Linked DNA regions of Luteolibacter yonseiensis. The protein of the gene in region 2 interacts with the protein of the main gene of each other region in a pairwise test. Links are inferred from orthologs where the notes say so. Each region holds a gene or a part of one and is shown on either strand. Other genes may lie near its edges. The genes, in order: JIN84_RS07345 and JIN84_RS22065.

Region 1 (9,666 bases), on a different replicon or contig from region 2:
TGGCCTTCGCCGCGCGTTCCACGGCTTCCTCGAGCACTTCCACCAGGCCGACGTTCTCGCCGGAGCGGGTGCGCATGAGCTTGCGGTCTTCGCCAAGGATCGAGCCGAACTGGACGTGCTGGAAATCACCGGTTTTCCCCCAACGCGTCGCGGCGTTGAAGAGCTGGCGGAAATGGAGCTGCTGTGGCACGCCGACGACATACCAGACATGGTCGGCCTTCCATTCGTCGATGCGGAACTGGATGGTCGCGAGGTCGGTGGTGGCGTAGAGGAATCCGCCGTCCGCCTTGCGGATGATGGCGGGGTTGTCCGTCCAGCCGTCTTCCTTGTGGACCATGTAGGGATCCTCCTCCTTGGGAAGCGTGCCGTCGGAAAAGACGCACACCGCGCCGTTGCTTTCGCGGGCGAGGCCTTTTTCCAGGAACTCATCCACCAGCGGGGCGAGGCGGTCGTTGTAGTAACTTTCGCCGTGCCAGTAGTCGAATTTCACATCCAGGCGGTCGTAGATTTTCTGGAGACCGGCTTTCGAATGGTCGATGCACTGTTGCCAGATCGCGAGATTTTCCGGATCGCCTGCCTGGAGTTTCACGAGCTCCGCCTTGCACGCGTCCAGGATGCCCGGCTCATCCTTGATCGCGGTCACCTTGCGGTAGATGCGGACGAGCTCGGCGATGGGATCGGCGGCGAGAGCGGTTTCATCGAGAAAATGGTTCCATCCGTGGATGATCATGCCGAACTGGGTGCCCCAGTCGCCGATGTGGTTGTCCGCGATGACATTGTAGCCGAGGAAGCGGGCGACGCGGGCGAGGGAGTCGCCGATGATCGTCGAGCGGATGTGGCCGACGTGCATCGGCTTGGCGACGTTCGGGGCCGAGAAATCCACGACGATGGTTTTCCCCGAGCCGGTGGCCGGTACGCCGAGGCGTTCGTCACGGATCAGCGCGGCGGTGTGGGCGGCATAGGCGGAGGGCAGGATGCGGAAATTGATGAATCCGGGGCCGGCGATGTCCGCGGTGGCGAGGCCGGAGAGCTCCAGCTTGTCGATGATCTCCTGGGCCAGCGCGCGCGGGTTCTTCTTCTGCTGCTTGGCCAGAACCATCGCCGCGTTCGACTGGTAGTCGCCGAATCGCAGATCCGCGGCGGCGGTCACGGCGGCGGTTGCGGGTTCCCCGAGCGCGGCACTGAGTGCCGCGGCAAGGCGGGATTCGAGTTCTTGAAGAAGCGTCATGGGAAAAGGGCGGTTGGAGACCGGCTGAAAAAAAATCAAACTCCCACGCGGGACGGCTTGGAGTCGAAAATGGCGAGAACCTCGTCATGGCTCACCGCCGCGCCAAGCCGGCGGAGAACCTCGCCGTTGGTGAACATTTTCGCGATCGCCGCCAGCGTCCGCAGGTGCATGTGGTAGTCCTTGCGCGGGACGATGAAGAGCACGATGAAATGCACCGGCGCGTTGTCCAGCGCCTCGAAGTCGATGCCCGTCCTGGACCGGCCGAAAACGGCGATGACCCGCTCCAAGTGATCTGAAAACGCGTGCGGGATCGCCACGCCGGAACCGATGCCGGTGCTGACCTGTTCCTCGCGCGCCTTGAAGGCATCCAGCATTTCCTGCTGCTGCTCGGAAGGAAGTTGTCCGGTGGCCACCAGGTGTCCCACCAGTTCGACGATGGCGGGCCAATGCTCGGTGGCCTCCATGTCGAGGAGGATGTGGTCGGCGCAAAGCAACTTGGCTAACTTCATAAATGGGAGAGTCGGGAACCGGGAGGGGAGACGGTGGGGGCGAGTGGTTACTGGGTGAATGCCGTGATAGCAAGCGGATTTCCTGCCCCGGAGGCCACCGGGGATGCTCCAAGGGGTTGACGCTCGCCTATTCGTGACTACACGTATGCGCCATGCAAGCCGACAACGATCCGAACCAAACGCAGGAAACTCCAGGGACCGAAGCCGAAGTGGACATCACTTCCGAGGCTCCCGCCACAGAGACTGCCGGGCTTGATCCATGGGAGGAACTCGAAGCGGAAGCCGCCAAATGGAAGGAAGTCTCGCTGCGCACCGCCGCGGAAATGGACAACCTCAGGAAGCGCACCGCCCGCGAGCGCGAGGACGCGATCCGTTACGCGAACCAGCGTCTGCTGGAGGACCTCCTGCCCGTCATTGACAACTTCGAGATGGGCATGATGGCCGCCTCCCAGGACACCAAGTCCATGATTTACATCGGGATGGACATGGTCCGCCGCCAGCTCAACGACTTCCTGAGCGGTCAGGGCGTGGAGGAGATCCCCACCACCGGAGCGTTCGACCCGAACCTTCACGACGCCGTGGCGCAGGAGGAATCCGCCGAAGGCGAAGAGGGCCGCATCCTGAAAGTCACCCGCCGTGGATTCAAATTGCGCGACCGCCTGCTCCGCCCGGCCAGCGTCGTGGTTTCCAAGCTCCCAACCTCCGCTGAATAACCTTTTCCATGTCCGAAAAACGCGACTATTACGAAATTCTGGGTGTCTCGCGGGACGCCTCTGCCGACGAGATCAAGAAATCCTACCGCAAGCTCGCGGTGAAATTCCATCCGGATAAAAATCCCGGAGATCACACCGCCGAGGAAAAATTCAAGGAACTCGGCGAAGCCTACGAAGCGCTGAGCGACGCCGACAAGCGCGCCGCCTATGACCGCTATGGTCATGCCGCGTTCAGCGGTGGCGGCGGCGGTCGCTCCGGTGGAGGTGGTTTCCACGATCCCATGGACATCTTCTCCCAGATGTTCGGCGGTGCCTTCGGTGGCGGCTTCGAGGAATTTTTCGGTGGCGGCGGCTCGCGCCGGGGTTCCGGGAAGCAAAAAGGCAGCGACCTGCGCTACGACCTGGAAATCTCCCTCGAAGAAGCCGCACGCGGTGTCGAGAAGGAGTTGGAAATCGAGCGCTATGTCCCCTGCGAACCCTGCGGTTCGAAAGGCACCAAGGGCAGCGGCGGCGTCAAGCCATGCTCGACCTGCGGTGGTCGCGGTGTGGTCGGCCGGCAGTCCGGCATCTTCATCCAGCAGGCCACCTGTCCCGAATGCCGTGGCGCGGGAGAGACGATCTCCGATCCGTGCTCGAGCTGCAAGGGCGACGGCAGGGTCCAGCGCGACAGCCGGATCAAGCTCCGCATCCCTGCGGGTGTCGATACCGGCACGCGCCTCCGTTCCTCGGGGAATGGCGACTCCGGTGTCCGTGGCGGAGCGGCGGGCGACCTCTACGTTTTCCTCCACGTCCGCGATCACGACGTTTTCGAGCGCGATGATTCCGACCTCTACTGCTCCGTGCCGCTGCCATTCTCCGTCGCGGCCCTCGGAGGCGAGCTCAAGGTTCCATCGCTTGATGGCCAGTCATCCATCAAGATCCCGATGGGCACCCAAGGTGGCACCACCTTCCGTCTTCGCGATAAGGGAATGCCGTCGCTCACCAACGGCCGCCGCGGCGACCTGAACGTCACCGTGCAGGTCGAGGTGCCGACAAAGCTCAACAGCGACCAGCAGGAAAAACTCCGGGCTTTTTCGGAATCCATCGGCGATCACAACTCGCCGATGCAGGAAGGCTTCTTCAAGAAGGCGAAGCGGTTTTTCGATCTGTAATCCGTAATCCCGATGGCGCGCTTCTTCCTACCTCCGGGCGCATGGCTCACCGAGCCGACGCTTGTCGGCGATGAAGCGCGTCATTTTTCCCAGGTCCTGAGGGGCAGGGCGGGGGAAAAAATCATCATCTTCGATGGCGAGGGACGCCGCGCCTCTGCGGAAGCGCTTTCCGTATCGCGGGACCACGTTCCGTTGAAAATAGGCGAAATCCTGCCTTCGCGGTCCCCCATGCCGGCCATCACGCTGGCGCAGGCGATTCCGAAAGGGAAAAACATGGACCTCATCGTCCAGAAATCCGTGGAACTGGGAATCACCGCCATCCAACCGCTTGTCACCCGGAATACCATCGTCCAGCCGGGAGACGGGAAATCCGAGAAATGGCGCCGCAATGCCCTCGAGGCTTGCAAGCAGTGCGGGCAGGATACCTTGCCGCAGGTCGCCGACCCTCTGACATTCGAGCGTTGGATATCCGATCAGGCAGCCGCGCCGGGCCTGAAGCTCATCGCCTCGCTTGCCCCGGACGCCAGGCCATTTCGTTCTGTCCTCAGGGATCATCCCGGGACCACCCATGCAACCTTGCTTGTGGGTCCGGAAGGAGATTTCACCGCCGAGGAGACGCAGGCCGCCTCAGACGCGGGATTTTTTAAAATTTCACTCGGCGAGATCGTACTTCGCGTGGAAACAGCAACGATTTTTTGTTTGGCGGCCCTTCGTTATGAATTCCAGTAATGATTAATTATAAAATCTTTGTGGCTTGATAAAGAAGATGTCCAAATAATTTTACATTTTGTATTGCGTTTCAATGGGTAAGTTACTATTGACCCGCCCGACATGCCTAATAAGAGTTCGTTTCTGGCTCGCATCGCCCTTTGTATGCTGGTTGGAGTTCCAAGCGCGAAGGCTTGGCTTCCCGGTACTTATCCCGTCGCAACACGTGGTTTTTCCGTAGACCGGAACAACCGTAACGACGTGCTTGCCTTCTGGCATGCTGTCTACAAAGCGTCAGAGGGTTACGAAGCCCGGATCAAGTGGACGGGCAATTATACCGGAAATAACGGAACGACTTCGGCGGCATTTGTCGGAGACGTGGAGCGCCGCCTGAACTTTTTCCGGGCTCTTTCCGGGGTGAACACGAACTCGAAAGTATCCACGAATTCTCCGCTTGTCATCGATCTGAAAGATCCGCTCCCCCTTCCGATCGGGAGCACTTTGAAATCCACCGCCGCCCAGAGTGCCGCTCTGATGCTGGTCCGGAACTACGATCCGGGCACGGGCAAGAACCCCGCGATGACCCACAATCCGCCGAGCAACCTGATCGGTTGGTCGCCAATGGCTTGGAATGCCGTGGCGAAAGGCAACTTCGCCTTCGGGGCCTACGGACCGGGAGCGATTCTTGAATACATGAAGGAAGAGCAGTCCAGCAGCCTCACTTCCTCTTCGGCGAACAATCTGGTGGGTCACCGCCGCTGGAACCTCCATCCGGAAGCCACCGTTTACGCCACGGGCGACCAACCCGGAAAGTCAGCCTACGTCCCTCCGACCAACGTTCTCTACGTTTCGCAGAGCCCTCTGGAAATACTGCCGCAGGAACCGGCCTTCGTGGCCTATCCGGCACCCGGCTTTTTCCCTGTGGATCTGAACTCCCGTTTCTGGTCCCTCAGTTGCAAGGGGGCGGATTTTACAAAGGCCACGGTGCAGATGAAGGATTCCGCCGGCAAGGCAGTGGCGCTTGTCGCCACGCGTCGCGATTCCTCATATGGTGATCCTGCCATCATCTGGGAGCTCCCGACATCGGCCCAGATCAGAACGGTGTATAATGACACCGCATTCGACGTCAGCGTCACCGGAGTCAGCGGACCAGGTGTTCCCGACTCCTACAGCTACAAGGTCACGCTCATCAATCCGAACCGGCTTCTGTCCAGCCAGGCCATCACCGGAGCCGCGAGCTTGTCGGCCAAGAAAACCGGCAGCTACACCTTTGTGCCGCCTGCCGGTGCGGAAGGTTTGCAGGTTGTCGCCGCCAAGAAGAGCGCTGTCGCTTGGAAAGAAACCGCGGAAGTCGCGAAGGATGTGAAAGTCATCGACGGTACGGGTGCGAATTACCCGCTCATCGTGAAAACCGCCGCCTATGCCGGATTCGGTGCCGTCGTCGGGAAATGCGCTTTCCAACTCACATTTCCGACTTCCTACGATCTTCTGGTGCGGGGAATTCCCGATCAAACCTTTGAACTCGACCGTGACATTCTGGTGAAAAGCGGCGGGAAGCTGGGCTTCAAGTTCCGCCGTGGTTTCATGACCAAGGCTTCCACGCTCGTGGTCGAGGCATCCGCGACAGGCGGTGTTTCCTGGGTCACCGTCGGCAAGCCGATCGTGGGTGTCTCGGATACCAAATACGACCTGAAGGTTTCCACCTTCAGCGCCGCGCTGCCCGCATCCACCGAGCCGATCCGCATCCGTTTCCGCTACTATGCCAGCGCTGGAGCGGTTTACACCCACGAGGCGGCTCCCAAGTCGCCAACCGGAATTTTCATCGATGACATCCAGGTTCTCAAGTGTGACACGTTGGAGACGAAGAAGGTGACCACGCTCGCCGGTAATGCGAAGAGTTTCACCCTCAACGCCACCACCGCAGGCGCCAAGCTGGTGAACAAGGAGCAGTGGAGCCTGCGTCTCCGCACGAAACTGGGCAACAACTGGTTCCCCGCCGGCCCTTCCAAGGCGATCACCATCACGCCTTGATCCTGCCGGGCGGGCTAGGACATTTCCTAGCTCCGAAGGTTCCGCTTCGCCGTTTCCCACGCCGTGTCCATCTGTTCCGGCGTGGCGGCATCCAGTGAAACCCCGCCGGACCGGAGGGTGCGCTCCATTTCTCCGAACCGCGATTCGAACTTGGCGTTCGCGGAGGCCATCAGGACCTCCGGGTCGATGTTCCGGAAGCGGGCCAGATTTACCATGGAGAAAAACAGATCGCCCATTTCCTCGGAGACGGACGCCTCATCCTGTGCGGCCATGGCGGTTTCCAGTTCGAGCAGTTCCTCGTGGATTTTCGCCAGGACGCCGGCTTCGTCAGGCCAGTCGAATCCGACTTTCGCCGCCTTTTTCTGAAGTTTCGCTGCCCGTAAAAGCGCGGGCAGCCCCTTGCCCACCCCGTGCAGGTAAGGCTTTTCCTCGTCTCCCTTTTCCGCGCGTTTGATCGCCTCCCACTGTTCGAGCACGCCGTCCGTGGTGGAAACTCCGCTGCTCGCGAAAACATGCGGATGCCGCCTGACCAGTTTCTCACTGATGCCGCGCGCCACGTCGTCGAGGTTGAACCGGCCCGCTTCTTCGGCCAGCTCGCTGTGGAAGACGACCTGCAGCAGCAGGTCGCCGAGCTCCTCCTTCAGGTGTTCATGGTCTCCACGCTGGATCGTGTCCACCGTTTCATAAGCTTCCTCGATCAGGTTCGGCACGATGGATTCATGGGTCTGCTCCGCATCCCACGGGCAGCCGCCGGGTGCGCGCAGCCGGTGCATGATGGCCCTGAGACGGGCGAGTTGGCGCCCGGCATCCGGGGAGTCGATCATTTCCGCGTCGGTCATCGTTTCGATTGTTTCTGGGTGGAGGCTTGTTGCAGGAGATCCTTTTCCTCCTGCGTGAGGCTTTGGAATCCATGGCTGGAAATCTTGTCGAGAATCAGGTCCACCTCGGTGTCCCGGATTTTCTCCAGTCCGGAGCGCGGGCGGATCTTCGGCTGCGGCTTCGGCTTGGTCACCTTGGGCTGGAAGATCCGGATGCCCCTGTCACCCAGGAGGTGCGGGTAGCGCATCAGGACATAGCCTGCCAAGGCTCCGCCCAGATGTCCGGCCTCGCCTCCCTCGTTACCACCGATCCTCAACAAGATCATCGCGGCGGAAATCCCCAGGGTTCCCAAGGCCACCTGCCGCATGGAGAGTTCGACCGGCGGAAAAAGCAGCCGCACACGCATGTCCGGTGAAATCACCGCCACCCCGACGAGCATGCCATAGATGCCGGCGGACGCTCCGACCAGCGGAGCCTGGAGGTCGTCACCCGGCAGCACGCCGGTGACGGCGAGCAGCGCGAAAAACAGCGCCCCGCCGACCCCGCACAGCAGATGGAACATCACGAATTTCCCGGTGCCCCACCACCTCTCCATCCATGGGCCGAAGAAGAAGATTCCCAGACAGTTCATCAACAGGTGGAAGAAGCCGCCGTGCAGGAACTGGAAGGTGATGAATTCCCAAACCCTTCCGGTTTGGATCCCGGACTGGATGGTGAACGCTCCATAAGACTCGAGCCATCTGTAACCGAGCGTCCTTTCAATGATCGCATCCAGCACGAAGATTCCGATATTCAGAATCAGCAACCACTTCACCGCCGGCGTGATTTGGGAAAAAAAGCCGCTGCGGCGCGAGGTGTTCCGTTGATAATCTCGATCAGCGATGCCCATGTGTGAAAAGGGGTTAGCACGGCCTGTCATCCGCCGCAAGACCGGGTGAACATACTGTCACCGGTAACGGCTTCGGAATCGTGCCGGGTTCCGCCATCCTGCGCCAGTCGGTTCGCTTTGGAGGGTGGCCGTCGGCCCATGTCAATTCTGGCGTGGCATGGGCCGACGGTGGCCCATGAGGTGGGCGCATCCGGCTTGTTTTGGAAGAGGAACGGGCCACGTCCTAAGAACATGCGGGAATGCCGTTGGTCGCGACATCCGCGATGGACGTTTCCCTCAGGATAGGGCACACCCACGCCGTTCCATGTCCGCTCTGCTCTCCGCCAACGAAATCCGCCTGACCTATGGTTATCAAACGCTGCTCGACGGTGTCACACTCGCCGTAGGCGCGGGGGAGAAGGTGGGGCTCGTCGGGCGGAACGGCTGTGGCAAGACGTCGCTCTTGAAAATCCTGACCGGCCAGCAGATGGCGGACTCCGGTGAAATTTCCCGCCGCAGGGCGCTCCGTGTCGGTTATCTGCCCCAGGAGTTCGAGCTGGATGGCGAGTTGAGCGTGCAGGAAAACATCGCCTCCGGCGCTGCGGACGTGGTCGAGGCGATACGCCGTTACGAAAATGGCGACGGTTCGGAGGCGGAGTTGAGCGACCTGCTCCATCTCATCGACCACGCGGATGGCTGGAACCTGGAGGCGCGCATCAAGTCCATTTCCACCGCGCTCGGCACACCCCCGCTCGAGGCCGCCGTCGGTCCTTTGTCCGGCGGTGAGAAGCGCCGGGTCGCCTTGTGCCGGGCACTGGTCTGCCAGCCGGACCTGCTCCTGTTGGACGAGCCGACGAACCATCTGGACGCCGAGTCCATCCGTTGGTTGGAGGACGCGCTCAAGGGATTTCCCGGGGCCGTGATCTTCGTCACCCACGACCGCTATTTCCTCGATGTCATCGCCACCCGCATCATCGAGATCGACCAGGGGCGTGCCTTCTCCCACCCGGGGAATTACACCGCGTTCCTGGAATCGAAGGCCGTGCGCCAGCAGATCGCCGAACAGACCGAACGCCGCCGCCAGCGTTTCCTGCGGGAGGAGCTCGAGTGGGTCCGCTCCGGGGTGAAGGCCCGCGGCACGAAACAGCGGACGAGGTTGGACAAGTTTTACGAAATCGAGGGCATGGAGGCCCCGCCCGAGGAGCGGGAAATGGACCTGCTCATCCCGCCGCCGCCGGACCTTGGCAACATCGTGGTCGAACTGGAGGGCGCGGGGGTGAATGTCGGCGGCGAGGTGACGCCTCGCTGGTTGTTCCGGAATCTCACCCTCAGCCTGCGCCCCGGCCAGTGCACCGGCATCGTCGGACGCAATGGTGTGGGCAAGACGACCCTGCTCAAGCTCTGCCTCGGGCAGATCGAGCCGACGGAGGGCACCGCCGTCACCGGCAAGCGGGTGAAGGTGAACTACATCGACCAGACCCGCATGGCGCTCGATGGCACCGGTTCGCTGCTGGACGAGATTTCCGACGGGAATGAAAAGCTCATGTTCGGCAACCAGCCGCTCGGCGCGCGGAACTACCTGCGGAGGTTCCTTTTCGACGACAAGCGCATCAACGAACGGGTGGACCTCCTCTCCGGC
Region 2 (12,171 bases):
AGCATCACCGCCGATCTCGAAAACATCCTCACCGACCTGCGGAAAAAGCTCAAGCCCGCGAACATCATCGAGCTCACCGGCCAGGCCGCGCTCATGGAGACCGCCTACGGCGAACTCATCGGCGGGCTCGGCCTCGCCGCTTTTCTCGTCCTGCTGGTCATGGTCGTGAACTTCCAGTCCTGGACGCTGCCTTTCGTCGCCATCGCCGGACTCCCCGTCTCCATTTCAGGCGCTCTCTTCGGACTCTGGATCACCGGCACCCCGCTCAGCGTGCCCGCGCTGATGGGCATCATCATGGTCGTCGGCGTCTCCACCGCGAACAGCGTGCTCGTCAGCAGCTTCGCCCGCGACCGCGTGGACCAGGGGGAAACCCCACACGACGCCGCCATCGAGGCCGCCACCACCCGCCTCCGCCCCGTCATGATGACCGCGCTGGCCATGATCCTCGGCGTCATCCCCATGGCACTCGGCCACGCGGAAGGCGGCGAGCAGAACGCCCCGCTCGGCCGCGCCGTCATCGGCGGACTGCTCTTCGGCACCTTCGCCTCGCTTTTCCTCGTCCCTGTCGCCTTCGCCGCCGTCCGTGGCTACACCGCCCGCCGCGAACTCCGCAAAAAGGAGGAAGATGCCGATGCTCCGGAAGCGTCGGAAACCTCCACCAGCCCCGTCATTTGAAAATTTCCATGAATTCTCCCATCGTCTCCCGCGCTCTCCTGACCCTGCTTGCCGCCACCTCGCCGCTCGCCGCCCAGGACAAGGCGGACATCCCGACCGTCCGCACCGTGCAACCCGCCGCCAGCGTCGGTGCCGTCGCCTATGAAATCCCCGGCCGCACCGAACCCATCGAGCAGGCCACCCTCTTCACCCGCGCCACCGGCATCGTCAGCGAGCGGAAGTATGACATCGGCGACCGCGTGAAGACCGGCGACGTCCTCGCCATCATCTCCGCGCCCGAGATCGACCGTGAGGTGGAAGCCGCCCGCGCCTCCGTCGAGCAGGCCCTCGCCCGCGCCGACAACGCCCGCCAGAACGCGGACCGCACCACCAATCTCCTGAAATCCCGCGCCGTCTCGCTCGAGGAATCCGAACAGCGCACCTCCTCCGCCAATGAAACCGACGCGGCCCTGCGCCTCGCCCGTGCCGAACTCGCACGCGCCGAGGAAATGCAGAAATTCTCCAACGTCACCGCCCCCTTCGACGGCACCATCACCGCCCGGAACTTCGATCGCGGAGACCGCATGCGTGGAGATTCCTCCACCGCGGAGGGCTGGCTCTACCGTCTTTCCCGGTTGAACTCGCTGCGTTTCATCATCAGCGCCACCCCGGATCTCGCCCTACGCCTTAAGGACGACAGCACCGCGAACGTCCGCTTCAACGAGCTTCCCGGCCAGAATTTCAGCGGGAAATTCCACCGCTCCAGCCGCAGCTTTGACACCGCCTCCGGCACCATGCGCGTCGAGCTGCTCATCGACAACAAGGCCCTCACCCTCCCCGCCGGCCTCACCGGCACCGCGGCCTTCCAACTCCCACCCGCCCCGGACACCTACGTCCTGCCGAACAACACCCTCATCCTCCGCCTCGGCAAATCCCTCGTCGCCACGGTGAAGGACGGCAAGGTCCATTATGTCGAGGTCCTACCCGGAAGAAACTTCGGCCCGACCGTTGAAATGACCTCCGCCGCCCTCACGCCCGACACCGCCGTCATCGTCAACCCGAACGCCCTGCTTAAGGAAGGCGACACCGTGCAGACGGCGAAATGAGGGGGATCGACGAATGGCACCTGCCCAAGCGTGCTTTCGTCAGCGTCCGCCATCCCCGGCCTCCTTCAACTTCGCCTCGGTCGCTGGCTGGCCGACACCGCCCTTTCCGTCCGGCGTGAGAATGATGCTGCCGCTGTCCGAATAATGGAGAAGCCCTTCCGGCAAGGCACCGTAGTAGTAATGGCAGAACACCGAGTTCCCCTCGATTTTCTCGATCGTGAAATCAACCCGTGGCAGGAAACCGGAAGGGCCCATCCACTGGAACATCCCGCCCACCTGATAGGTTACCACCTCGCGGGCCTTCGCTTGATCGGAATCCTTCGTCAAGGCCACTTTCACCTCCTGACCGGAGACTTCGATGTCGGCGATGAGCGTCCTGGCGAGCTCCGCCACATCCTTGTGCCTTTGGTCCCTGCCTTGGAGCCGGATTTGATAGGAAGTCTTCTCATCAATTGAGCCACCGGGCCTCGCCGTCACCAGCACTCTCCCATCCTTACAGCCCCAAAAAATCATACCAACTCCCGACAGGCTGTCCTGCACTCCGGGCCCGAGCAAGGACACGATCTCCCGGAACGTCATCCCTTCCTTGATCTGGTCGAAACTCTGGATGTCCTTGTCACGATCCGCAGGGCGAAGCCCCCAAGGTTTGGATATGTAGGCCAGCACGCCATTGAGATGAACGGGCTTCGGCTTTCCAAACCCCTCCCCTGGCGGTGCCATTTCTGAGAGAGACTTCAAAAGGCCCTCGACGCCCGGTGAAGTGTCGGGCTCGGGAAAGCTCACAACGACCCCGGCCCGCAAGGTCTGCGGACAGAGAAAAACAAGAGCGGCAAGGCATGTTTTGAAAACCGTCATCGTCGGATTTTAATCATGGAATGCGCCGCTCCTGTGTAAATTCCGTGTCAATTCTTCCTAGCGTCAGTATCTGGAACAAGATCCGTATCCCTTTTCTTCACGAACCGACGGACATCAACGTCCACACAAAAAATCCGCCATCGCGGAACACCGGTTCATCCGTGCGGGTGCCCCCGGGAACTCGCGTGGAATAAGTTCCGCGCTCTGTTTTTTTCACACCGACTCGATCACCAGATTCCCATACGGGGTGGCGTCTCCCGTGCGGATCAGACCGATCGCATCCGGTACGCGCTTCTTGAATTCCACGTGCGCCTCGCGGGTCAGCGGGATCCCGCCAAAGGATTTCGCGAAGCGGTCCACCGTCTCCGGCGTGTTCGTGATGAGGAATTCCTCAGCCTGCCAGATGCGACCGATCTTGAAAACCGGTGTCAGCAGGTCGAGCACGTCCAACACCGTGGGGATACCCTTCGTCAGGGAGATGTCCACCGTCTCGATCTCCGGCCAGTAGGGAAACGCCCAGTCCGCGATGACCAGCGTGTTGGTGTGGCGGACGCGGGCGATCAGTTCGAGCACATGCGGATTGAGAATGCCTGTCTGGAGCATGGCGCGATTCTCATTTATCCCGAACGACCGTCAATCACACGAATGGGGCAGCATGGGAAAAAGAGGAAGCCACGGAAGTCGCGGTTCATTTTTTCCTTTTGAAGATGAATGCTGGAAAAATGTCCCCGGGCCCGCTCATCTTCCGCACATGAACGCCGCAGCCGCTGGATTTTCAATGCCCCCCGAATGGTCACCGCAGGAAGCGGTCTGGCTCTCATGGCCCGTGGAGGACCCGCGTCACTGGGGTGGGGCCAAGCGGGAGATGATCTGGTCCAAGTTCGCGGAGATCGCCGCCGGCATCTCCCGGTTCGAGGAGGTCCGCATCAATGCCCCGGGCAAGGACCACGCCGCCATCACCGCCATCTGCAACTCCGCCAAGGCAGTGCCCGAGCGTGTGCGCCTCTTCGACCACCCGCACAACGACGTCTGGTGCCGCGACCACGGGCCGATCTTCGTCAAGCACCGCGACACCGGCGAGGTGGCGGTGACGGATTGGGAATTCAACGCATGGGGTGGAAAATTCCCGCCATGGGACGCGGACAACGCCATTCCCGGAAAAATCGCCGCCTCCCTTGGCAAACGCCTTTTCCTAGGCGGCATGATCCTGGAGGGCGGAGCCATCGAGATCAATGGCGCGGGCCAGCTTCTCACCACCGAGGCCGTGCTGCTCAACCCGAACCGCAACGCGCTCCTCAGCCGTGAGGAGATCGAACAGCGCCTGCGCGACGGCCTCGGCGTTTCGGAAATCCTCTGGCTCAAGCAAGGCATCGAGGGCGACGACACGGACGGCCACATCGACGATCTCGCGCGTTTCGTCGATCCCACCACCGTCCTCGCCTGCGTCGACCGGGACTCCGCCTCGCCGAACCAGAAGATCCTCGCCGACAACCTCAGCAGCCTGCGATCCTTCCTCGGACCGAACGAACGCCCCTTCGAAGTGGTGGAGATCCCTCTCCCGGAAGCCTGCGAGGTCCCCGGCTGGAGACTTCCCGTGCTGCCCGCCTCCTACGTGAACTTCCTTATCGTGAACGGCGGCGTGCTCGTCCCGACCTTCCGCCAGGGAAAAAACGACGACCGCGCCCTCGGCATGATCCGCGAACTATTCCCCGGACGCGAGGTGGTCGGCATCGACTGCCTCGAACTCGTCGAGGAAGGCGGCACCCTGCACTGCATCTCCCAGCAACAACCGGCTTGATTTCCGCATTCATGCGCCACATCGGCGCTTCATTGCTCTTGCCGCCATCGCAACCGGGGCCGCCGTAGTCCGACCGTCCGTGGCTCCACACCGGTTGCGCAGTCACTTTGTATATTGAGATCTGTATCATTCACCAGATCTCTTCATCCGTGTGTATCCGCGTCCATCCGTGGTTCCAATTCACAAAGAAAAGGAACGTCGAGATATGAAAAGCGCTCAAAACGCCGCCACCGGTTGCAGCAAAAAGAATGGGACGACAAGGTCCCGGCTCTTACGGTGATTTGATGATTATCACACACGTTCCCCATGAAATCACCTACACCGGTTCCAGCAACCGATACCCGATACCCGCCTCGTTCTGGATCACCAGCTTGCTCCCCAGTTTTTTCCGCAGATGGTTCGCGTAGACGCGCAGGTAGTGCGTCTGGCCATCGCCCTGCTGGCCCCAGACCTCGCGCAGGAGCTGCCGCTGCGTGACGATCTTGCCCGCGTGTTTGGCCAGCGCGCGCAGGAAGGCATATTCGGTGGGCGACATTTTCAACGACTCGCCCGAGAGAAAAACCTCGTGACGGTCCAGGTGCATCGTCAGCGGGCCGACAACGATCTCCGGCGAATCCCCGCCGTGGTGCCGCCGCTGGATGACCGCCAGCCGGGCGACCAGTTCCGCCGTCGAAAACGGCTTGGTGACGTAGTCGTCCGCGCCATTTTCCAACGCCGCGACCTTCACATCTTCCTGGTCCCGCACCGAAAGAATCAGCACCGGGACCGCGCTCCACTCGCGCAGGTTTTTCAGAACCTCCAGACCGTCCATGTCCGGCAGGCCGAGATCCAGCAGCACGACATCCGGCCGGTGGAACGCCGCCTCCTGCAGACCGAGCCGCCCGTTTTCAGCCTCTCGCACCACGTAGCCGCGCGATTCCAGAGCGAGTCTCAGCAAGCGCCGGATCTGGATTTCGTCGTCAATGATCAGCGCGGTCATGGCTTTGGATTTTCCGCGATCCGGTCCGGGACACAAGCTCCGTCATCCGTGGCGAGAAATTCCGCTTTCAGCAGAATTTCGAACACCGCGCCTCCGTCCGGATGATTCCACCCGGCGATGTCGCCGCCCAGCGCTTGCACGAATCCCCGGGCGATGGACAGGCCCAGCCCGGTCCCGCCCGCCGGAGCACCGGCGGCCCGGTAGAATTTTCCGAACACCTGCGACTCCTCACCGGGCGGCAATCCGGGTCCGCGATCCCTGACGGTCAGGCGGAGCTTCTGCTCCGCGTGGCGGACGGTGAGCGAAACGGGGGACAGCCGGGGCGTGTAGACTCCCGCATTGTGAAGAATGTTCGCCAGCGCCTGTTGCAACAATGTCTGGTCGGTCCTGACCAGCGGGATGTCGGCCACGATGTCGATTCCCAACGGATGCCCGGACAATGCATCGCCCGCCGCCCGCACCGCACCGTGCACGAGTTCCTCCACGTCACACCATTCCAGTTGCGGCTCGACCACCTCGGACTCCAACCGTGTCATCTGCAGCAGGCTGTCCACCACACGCTGGAGCCGCTTGGTCGCGGTATCGATTTCCGCCACGTAGGGATCGCCCAGTCCCATGCCCTCGATGGACGCCCGGATGACGGCGAGCGGCGTTTTCAACTCATGGGAAACGCTGTCCAGCAGGTTCCGCCGCAACCGCTCGGATTTCTCCATCACTTCCGCCTGGCTGACGGCGTGGATGAAATGTTCCTTTTCCAGGACGAGCGCGAGTTGCAGCGCGAAGGCCTCCACCGCCTGCCGCCTGGTGAAATCCAGCGACTCCGCCCCGCCCGTCAGACGAAGACCGAGAACGCCCATCACCGAGGTCGCCGTCTGCAATGGGAACCACGTGGCCAGCGACTGCGGAAGCGTCTCGGTGAAGCGCCCCGCCACGGACTTGTTCTGGTAGGCCCAGTTCGCCACGGCGAGTTCGTGATCCTCCGGCTGCCAGGTGCTGGCCGCGTGCGCCGCCGGCAGCGACCGGTCCAGCCTGCGGACCACCAGCGCCGTGTCCGCCCCGATCACCGAGTTGATGACCGCCAGCGCTTCAGCCAGTCCCTTTTCCATCTCCGGAGCCAGCGCCGCGCTCTGGGTCACGCGCAGCAGCGCGTCCGTCTCCATCTGCCTTCGCCGCTCTGCGATCTCCCGCGTCCGCAGCCGGGTGGTCAGGTGACCCATGCTCACCGCCACGGCAAAGAACATCGCCAGCAAGATCATGTCGTCCAGCGCCCTGACCTCGAGGGTGAACTTCGGAGAAATGAAAAAGAAATTCCACACCAACGCGCTCAACCCCGCCATGAAGACCATCGGCCAACGGCTGATGCGGAACGCCGTCAGCAGGATGGCCATAAGATACACCAGCGCCGGAACCGTGTAGCCGACCACCGGCTCGATCTGCCAGCACGCGACCGTCAGGACGATCACCAGCGTGAAAACGACACCGTATTCGTGAAAACCGTGGGACCGGGGATATTTCCCGCCGCGTGTCTCCGGACGGACGGACCGTCTTCCAATCACCGGACGCACCACACAGACGTCGATGTCTCCGCTGCCCGCGATGATCCGGTCCGCCAGCGTCGGTTTCCACAGCGACCGCTTGTCCGCCTTTCCTACGACGATCTGCGAGACGTTGCGCTCGCGTGCGGTTTCCAACAAGGCGGCCGCCACATCGTCCCCTGTCGCGTGGACCACCTCCGCGCCGAGCTTCCGGGCGAGACCCAGGCCACGCGTGAGGAAATCCTGCTCCGTCTCGCCAAGCGGATGCGTCCCCTCCACCCACACCGCCAGCCATGGACAACCGTGCCTTCCGGACGCGCGGCGGGTCCAGCGGATCAGGCTTTCCGAGTAGGGGGTCGGCCCCACGCCGACCATCAGCCGCGCGTTCGTCTTCCAAGGACCGCTCACCCGCCGCGCCCTGCGGATATCTTCAAGATCGCGGTCCACCCGTTCGGCGGTGAAGCGCAACGCGAGCTCGCGCAATGCGGTCAGGTTTCCCTCGCGGAAAAATCCTTCGGCGGCGGCCTGGGCACGCTCGCCCATGTAAACCTTGCCCTCGCCCATGCGCACCATGAGTTTCTCCACGCTGAGATCCACGAGCTGGATCTCGTGCGCGCGATCCAGCAGGGAATCCGGCACCGTCTCATGCACCGCCACCCCGGTGACCTGCCGCACGATGTCCACCTGGCTCTCGATGTGCTGGACGTTGAGCGTCGTGACGACATCGATGCCCGCGTCAAGCAGTTCCAGCACGTCCTGATAGCGTTTCAAATGCCGGCTGCCCGGCACGTTCGTGTGCGCGAGTTCGTCCACCAGCAGCAGGTCAGGCCTGCGCTGGATGGCGGTGTCCAGATCGAACTCCTCCAGCACATGACCGCCGTATAAAATCTTCTTCCGTGGCAGGAACGGCAACCCGTCCAACAACGCGGCGGTCTCCCTGCGGCCATGGGTTTCCACCACCCCCACGAGGACCTGCAGGCCGTCCTGCTGCCGCTGCCGCGCGAACAGGAGCATGGCGTAGGTCTTGCCGACGCCCGGACACATGCCGAGCAGGATGTAGAGGCGGCCGCTCTTCCGCTCGGTTTCCTCACGCCGCACCTGGGCGAGCAGCGCATCCGGATCGGGACGGTGATCGTTCATGGGGGCGGGGCTTGGAAATATGGCGAAACACCGCCTGCAACGGCTTCATCACGCGATCCCGGCATACCATGGCAGAAGCCGTTGTCTGAAGCCATCGCAGTCCTTGAAGCCTTCCGCAGTTCGCGCTTCAGCGTGCTCTTCCGTGTGGAAAACGGGAGCTTGTGAAAGAGCAGGCTGAAGCTTGAACTCCGGACGGCGTTTTTGAAATCCACCGTACCCGTTTGATGCGGCGACGGCTTCACGCAAGCCGCATGCCGAGGCGGCTTCGCTTCAGGATCCATCAGATCCCATTCATTTGTGCCCATCCTGGCCATCTGCGTTTGAATAAAAACCTGTGATCAGAGAAAGATCAAACCGACCGATCCTGTTCCTATTTTCCAATGGAGTCGAGTGAGAGATTCAGGCGCGGAAGATCGATCCTCTCGCCACCCACCGCCCGGTAGGGATGGGATTCCGCCATCCGGTCGATGAGCAGTTCCAACTTGCGCACCGCCTCGGAATCAAGCTTCCGTTCGCCCGCGATGCGTGACACCTGTGCCATGGCATCCGTCACGCTGATCCATGAACCAGCCGTTTCAACTCCCCCGCCGGCCACCGGGTTGAAATACCGTGGCCCGGAAAGCCTTTCACCCAGCAATGCCTCCGCGATCGCCGCCTCTTCACCAGGGCTGACGACGCGGACGTCCTGCCGCTTCAGGTATGCCACGACGCAGACAACAGCCAGAAATACGGCCGCTCCCACCGTGATGATCCATCGCCATGCGTTCGGTTTCACGGTGCGGACGGGGAAATCGCGTTCAACGCGAGGTTCAGCTTCACCACGTTCACACCATCCTCACCGAGGAATCCGAGCGTCGCGCGGTCGGTGTTCGCGGAGACCAATTCCCTCACCTTTTCCACCGGCAACCCGCGGGCCCTGGCGACGCGGTCGGTTTGCAACGCGGCATTCGCGGGACTGATGTGGGGGTCCAGTCCGCTGGCCGAGGCGGTCACGGCATCCGCGGGCACCCCGGCATTTCCATCCAGGCCGTTGGTGGCCCGATAGGCGGCGACGCGCTCCTTGATCTGATCAGCGAGCTTCCGCGAGGTGGGTCCCAGGTTGCTGCCGCTGGAGCCTGCCGCGTCATAACCAGCAGCACCGGCGGCGGACGGGCGCGGGTGGAAATAGCCGGCGCCGCTGAAGTTCTGCCCAAGCAGCTCCGAGCCGACAACCTTTCCATTCCCATCAACGATGAGACTGCCATCGGCTTTTTTCGCGAATGCCAGCTTGGAAATACCGGTGACGGCCAGTGGGTAGAATCCGCAGCACACCACTCCGAAAACAAGGGTGGAAACGACGGCGGGACGAATGACGGAAAACAGATTTTTCATATCAGGCGAGGTTGAGGTTGGTGATGACGAGATCGATGGCCTTGATGCCGATGAAGGGGACGACCAGTCCGCCGAGTCCGTAGACCAGCAGGTTCCGGCGGAGGACCTCGATGGCTCCGAGCGGCTTGTAGGGTACGCCTTTCAGCGCCAGCGGGATGAGGGCGACAATGACGAGCGCGTTGAAGATGATCGCGCTGAGGATGGCGCTCTGGGGCGAACCGAGTTTCATGATGTTCAGCGCGGACATCGCCGGGAAGGTCACCATCAGCATCGCCGGGATGATGGCGAAGTACTTGGCCACATCATTCGCGATGGAAAATGTCGTGAGGGAGCCACGGGTCATCAGGAGTTGCTTGCCGATTTCCACGATCTCGATGAGCTTGGTCGGATTGCTGTCGAGGTCCACCATGTTGCCGGCCTCGCGGGCGGCCTGGGTGCCGGTGTTCATGGCCACCCCCACATCCGCCTGGGCCAGCGCGGGCGCGTCGTTCGTGCCATCCCCCGTCATGGCCACGAGGTGTCCGGCGGCCTGTTCCTCGCGGATGCGTTTCAATTTGTCCTCCGGAGTGGCCTGGGCCATGAAGTCGTCCACCCCCGCCTCGGCGGCGATGGCGGCGGCGGTCATCGGATTGTCCCCCGTGATCATCACGGTGCGGATGCCCATTTTCCGGAGCTGGGCGAAGCGTTCCTTGATGCCACCCTTCACCACATCCTTGAGTTCCACGATCCCGAGCACCTTCCGCCCGTCCGCCACCACAAGCGGCGTCCGTCCCGAGCGGGAGGCCGACTCCACCGCCTTCTCCACCTCCGGCGGATAAGTGCCGCCCTGTTGCTCCACCCATTGTTTCACCGAATCCGCCGCCCCCTTGCGCACGTGGCGGTCGTCGACGTCCACGCCGCTCATGCGGGTCTGGGCGGTGAACGGAACGAACGTGACATGCGGTTGCGCGACCTCCCGGGCGCGGAAATCAAACTTCTCCTTCGCCAGCACCACGATGCTGCGGCCCTCCGGTGTCTCGTCCGCCAGCGAGGCGAGCTGCGCGGCATCCGCGAGTTCCTTCTCGGAAACACCGGGCGCGGGCACGAAGTCGGAGGCCATGCGGTTGCCGATGGTGATGGTGCCGGTCTTGTCCAGCATCAGCACGTCGATGTCCCCCGCCGCCTCCACCGCCCTGCCGCTGGTGGCCATCACGTTCCGGCGGATCAGCCGGTCGATCCCGCTGATGCCGATGGCGCTCAGCAATCCTCCGATGGTCGTGGGAATGAGACACACCAGCAACGCCACCAGCACCGGGATGGTGAAGGAAATCCCCGCATAGGTTCCGAAAGGCTTCAACGTCACCACGACGAGCAGGAAGATGAGCGTCAGCGCGGAAAGCAGGATCGTGAGGGCGATCTCGTTCGGCGTCTTCTGCCGTTTCGCCCCCTCCACCATCGAGATCATGCGGTCGAGGAAGGTGTTGCCTTTCTCCGAAGTGATCCGGATGACGATGCGGTCGCTGATGACCCGCGTGCCGCCCGTCACCGCGCTGCGGTCCCCGCCGCTTTCGCGGATGACCGGTGCGGATTCACCGGTGATCGCCGCTTCATCCACGCTGGCGATGCCTTGGACCACATCGCCGTCGGCGGGGATGATGTCTCCGGTTTCACAAACCACGAGATCGTCTTTTTCCAAAAGCGCCGCCGCGACCTTCTCCTCTTTGTCGCCCTTGATGCGCCGGGCCATCGTGTCCTTGCGCGCCTTGCGCAGGCTGTCCGCCTGGGCCTTCCCCCGCCCCTCCGCCACCGCCTCCGCGAAATTCGCGAACAACACGGTGAACCAGAGCCAGACGGCGAGTTGGATGACGAACCCGCGGTCGGTGTGGGAAGTGAAGACCGCCACGGTCGTCAGGGCCGCCCCGACCAGCGTGACGAACATGACCGGGTTCTTGATCATCAGCCGCGGGTCGAGCTTGCGGAACGCCCCGCCGACCGCGGGAGCGATGATGGATTTGTCGAACAGTGATGGTGTGGAGTGGGACATACGCTTGCCCCCAGTCTCCACGGATTCCCGGTTCCGGGTAATCAAAGGACCTGCGATAGGCGTAAAAAAAGCGTTAAAATCCGTCCGTCACGGGCCAGAATTCTCTAGAAAAGCCACCATCGAAACGCCGCGGCCAAAAGAATCCTGCCCGAAGGAAATTTCCGCCACGGGTTACAGTTGACTCCTAACTACTTTATCCATAGTTCCATCGAAACAAGCCAGCCAACAGGCAGGAGAACCCATATTCGTGAACGTCCCATTGCCGCGCCCCCCATTCCGCCGATTCGCGACAATGCCACTGATTTTGGCCGTTCTGGCTTTTTTCATACAATCCGGCGTCGGCGACGAATCCCCGCTCTTTCCCTGCCCGGATTGCACCAAGCAGGTTTCACGGCGTGCGGTATCATGTCCGGCATGCGGTTGCCCGGGTGCCGCCATTCTGGAAGCGATGCGTGCCGATGAAGAACAAAAGCGTCCGAAACATATCGCCGCGATCGATGCTGACGGGCGAAAAGGAACAGCGGTCCTGGTCAGGCAGGAAGGAATCACCTACCTGATCATGGATGCCTTTGTGCTGGCAAAGACCACGTGTCTCGCCATCAAGGAACTGGGAACCGACAAAAACATCGACTACAGCGAGCCCGAGCTGATGTCGGATTCCCCGTTGCTACGATTCAAAGTCGTCGGCGAACCCCATGCCAGCCCTCTTG

The links.
Region 1: the proteins of JIN84_RS22065 (region 2) and JIN84_RS07345 interact in binary tests that used the Escherichia coli proteins (3 or more experiments, as listed by UniProt). The link is inferred for Luteolibacter yonseiensis from one-to-one orthologs.

The regions. Positions count from the first base shown.
Region 1 is NZ_JAENIK010000008.1:260,346-270,011, reverse strand. What follows is about bases 1-2,936. They hold JIN84_RS07345 (PTS sugar transporter subunit IIA), read right to left. Parts: upstream 1,738-2,936; coding sequence 1,264-1,737; downstream 1-1,263. Other genes in these bases: dnaJ (molecular chaperone DnaJ), read left to right, coding at 2,459-2,936; grpE (nucleotide exchange factor GrpE), read left to right, coding at 1,890-2,450; argS (arginine--tRNA ligase), read right to left, coding at 1-1,228. Outside these bases: more of dnaJ, read left to right, coding at 2,937-3,601; JIN84_RS07330 (RsmE family RNA methyltransferase), read left to right, coding at 3,614-4,330; JIN84_RS07325 (hypothetical protein), read left to right, coding at 4,475-6,340; mazG (nucleoside triphosphate pyrophosphohydrolase), read right to left, coding at 6,367-7,179; JIN84_RS07315 (rhomboid family intramembrane serine protease), read right to left, coding at 7,176-8,048; JIN84_RS07310 (ABC-F family ATP-binding cassette domain-containing protein), read left to right, coding at 8,353-9,666. UniProt on the Escherichia coli protein: Seems to have a role in regulating nitrogen assimilation.
Region 2 is NZ_JAENIK010000013.1:391,331-403,501, forward strand. Bases 5,189-8,399 are described here. They hold JIN84_RS22065 (sensor histidine kinase), read right to left. Parts: upstream 8,068-8,399; coding sequence 5,389-8,067; downstream 5,189-5,388. Other genes in these bases: JIN84_RS22060 (response regulator), read right to left, coding at 5,189-5,392. Also shown: JIN84_RS22035 (efflux RND transporter permease subunit), read left to right, coding at 1-675; JIN84_RS22040 (efflux RND transporter periplasmic adaptor subunit), read left to right, coding at 684-1,760; JIN84_RS22045 (hypothetical protein), read right to left, coding at 1,800-2,480; JIN84_RS22050 (RbsD/FucU domain-containing protein), read right to left, coding at 2,829-3,218; JIN84_RS22055 (agmatine deiminase family protein), read left to right, coding at 3,367-4,413; more of JIN84_RS22060, read right to left, coding at 4,730-5,188; JIN84_RS23325 (potassium-transporting ATPase subunit C), read right to left, coding at 8,438-8,842; kdpC (K(+)-transporting ATPase subunit C), read right to left, coding at 8,839-9,438; potassium-transporting ATPase subunit KdpB, read right to left, coding at 9,440-11,461; JIN84_RS22085 (hypothetical protein), read left to right, coding at 11,754-12,171. UniProt on the Escherichia coli protein: Member of the two-component regulatory system KdpD/KdpE involved in the regulation of the kdp operon. KdpD may function as a membrane-associated protein kinase that phosphorylates KdpE in response to environmental signals.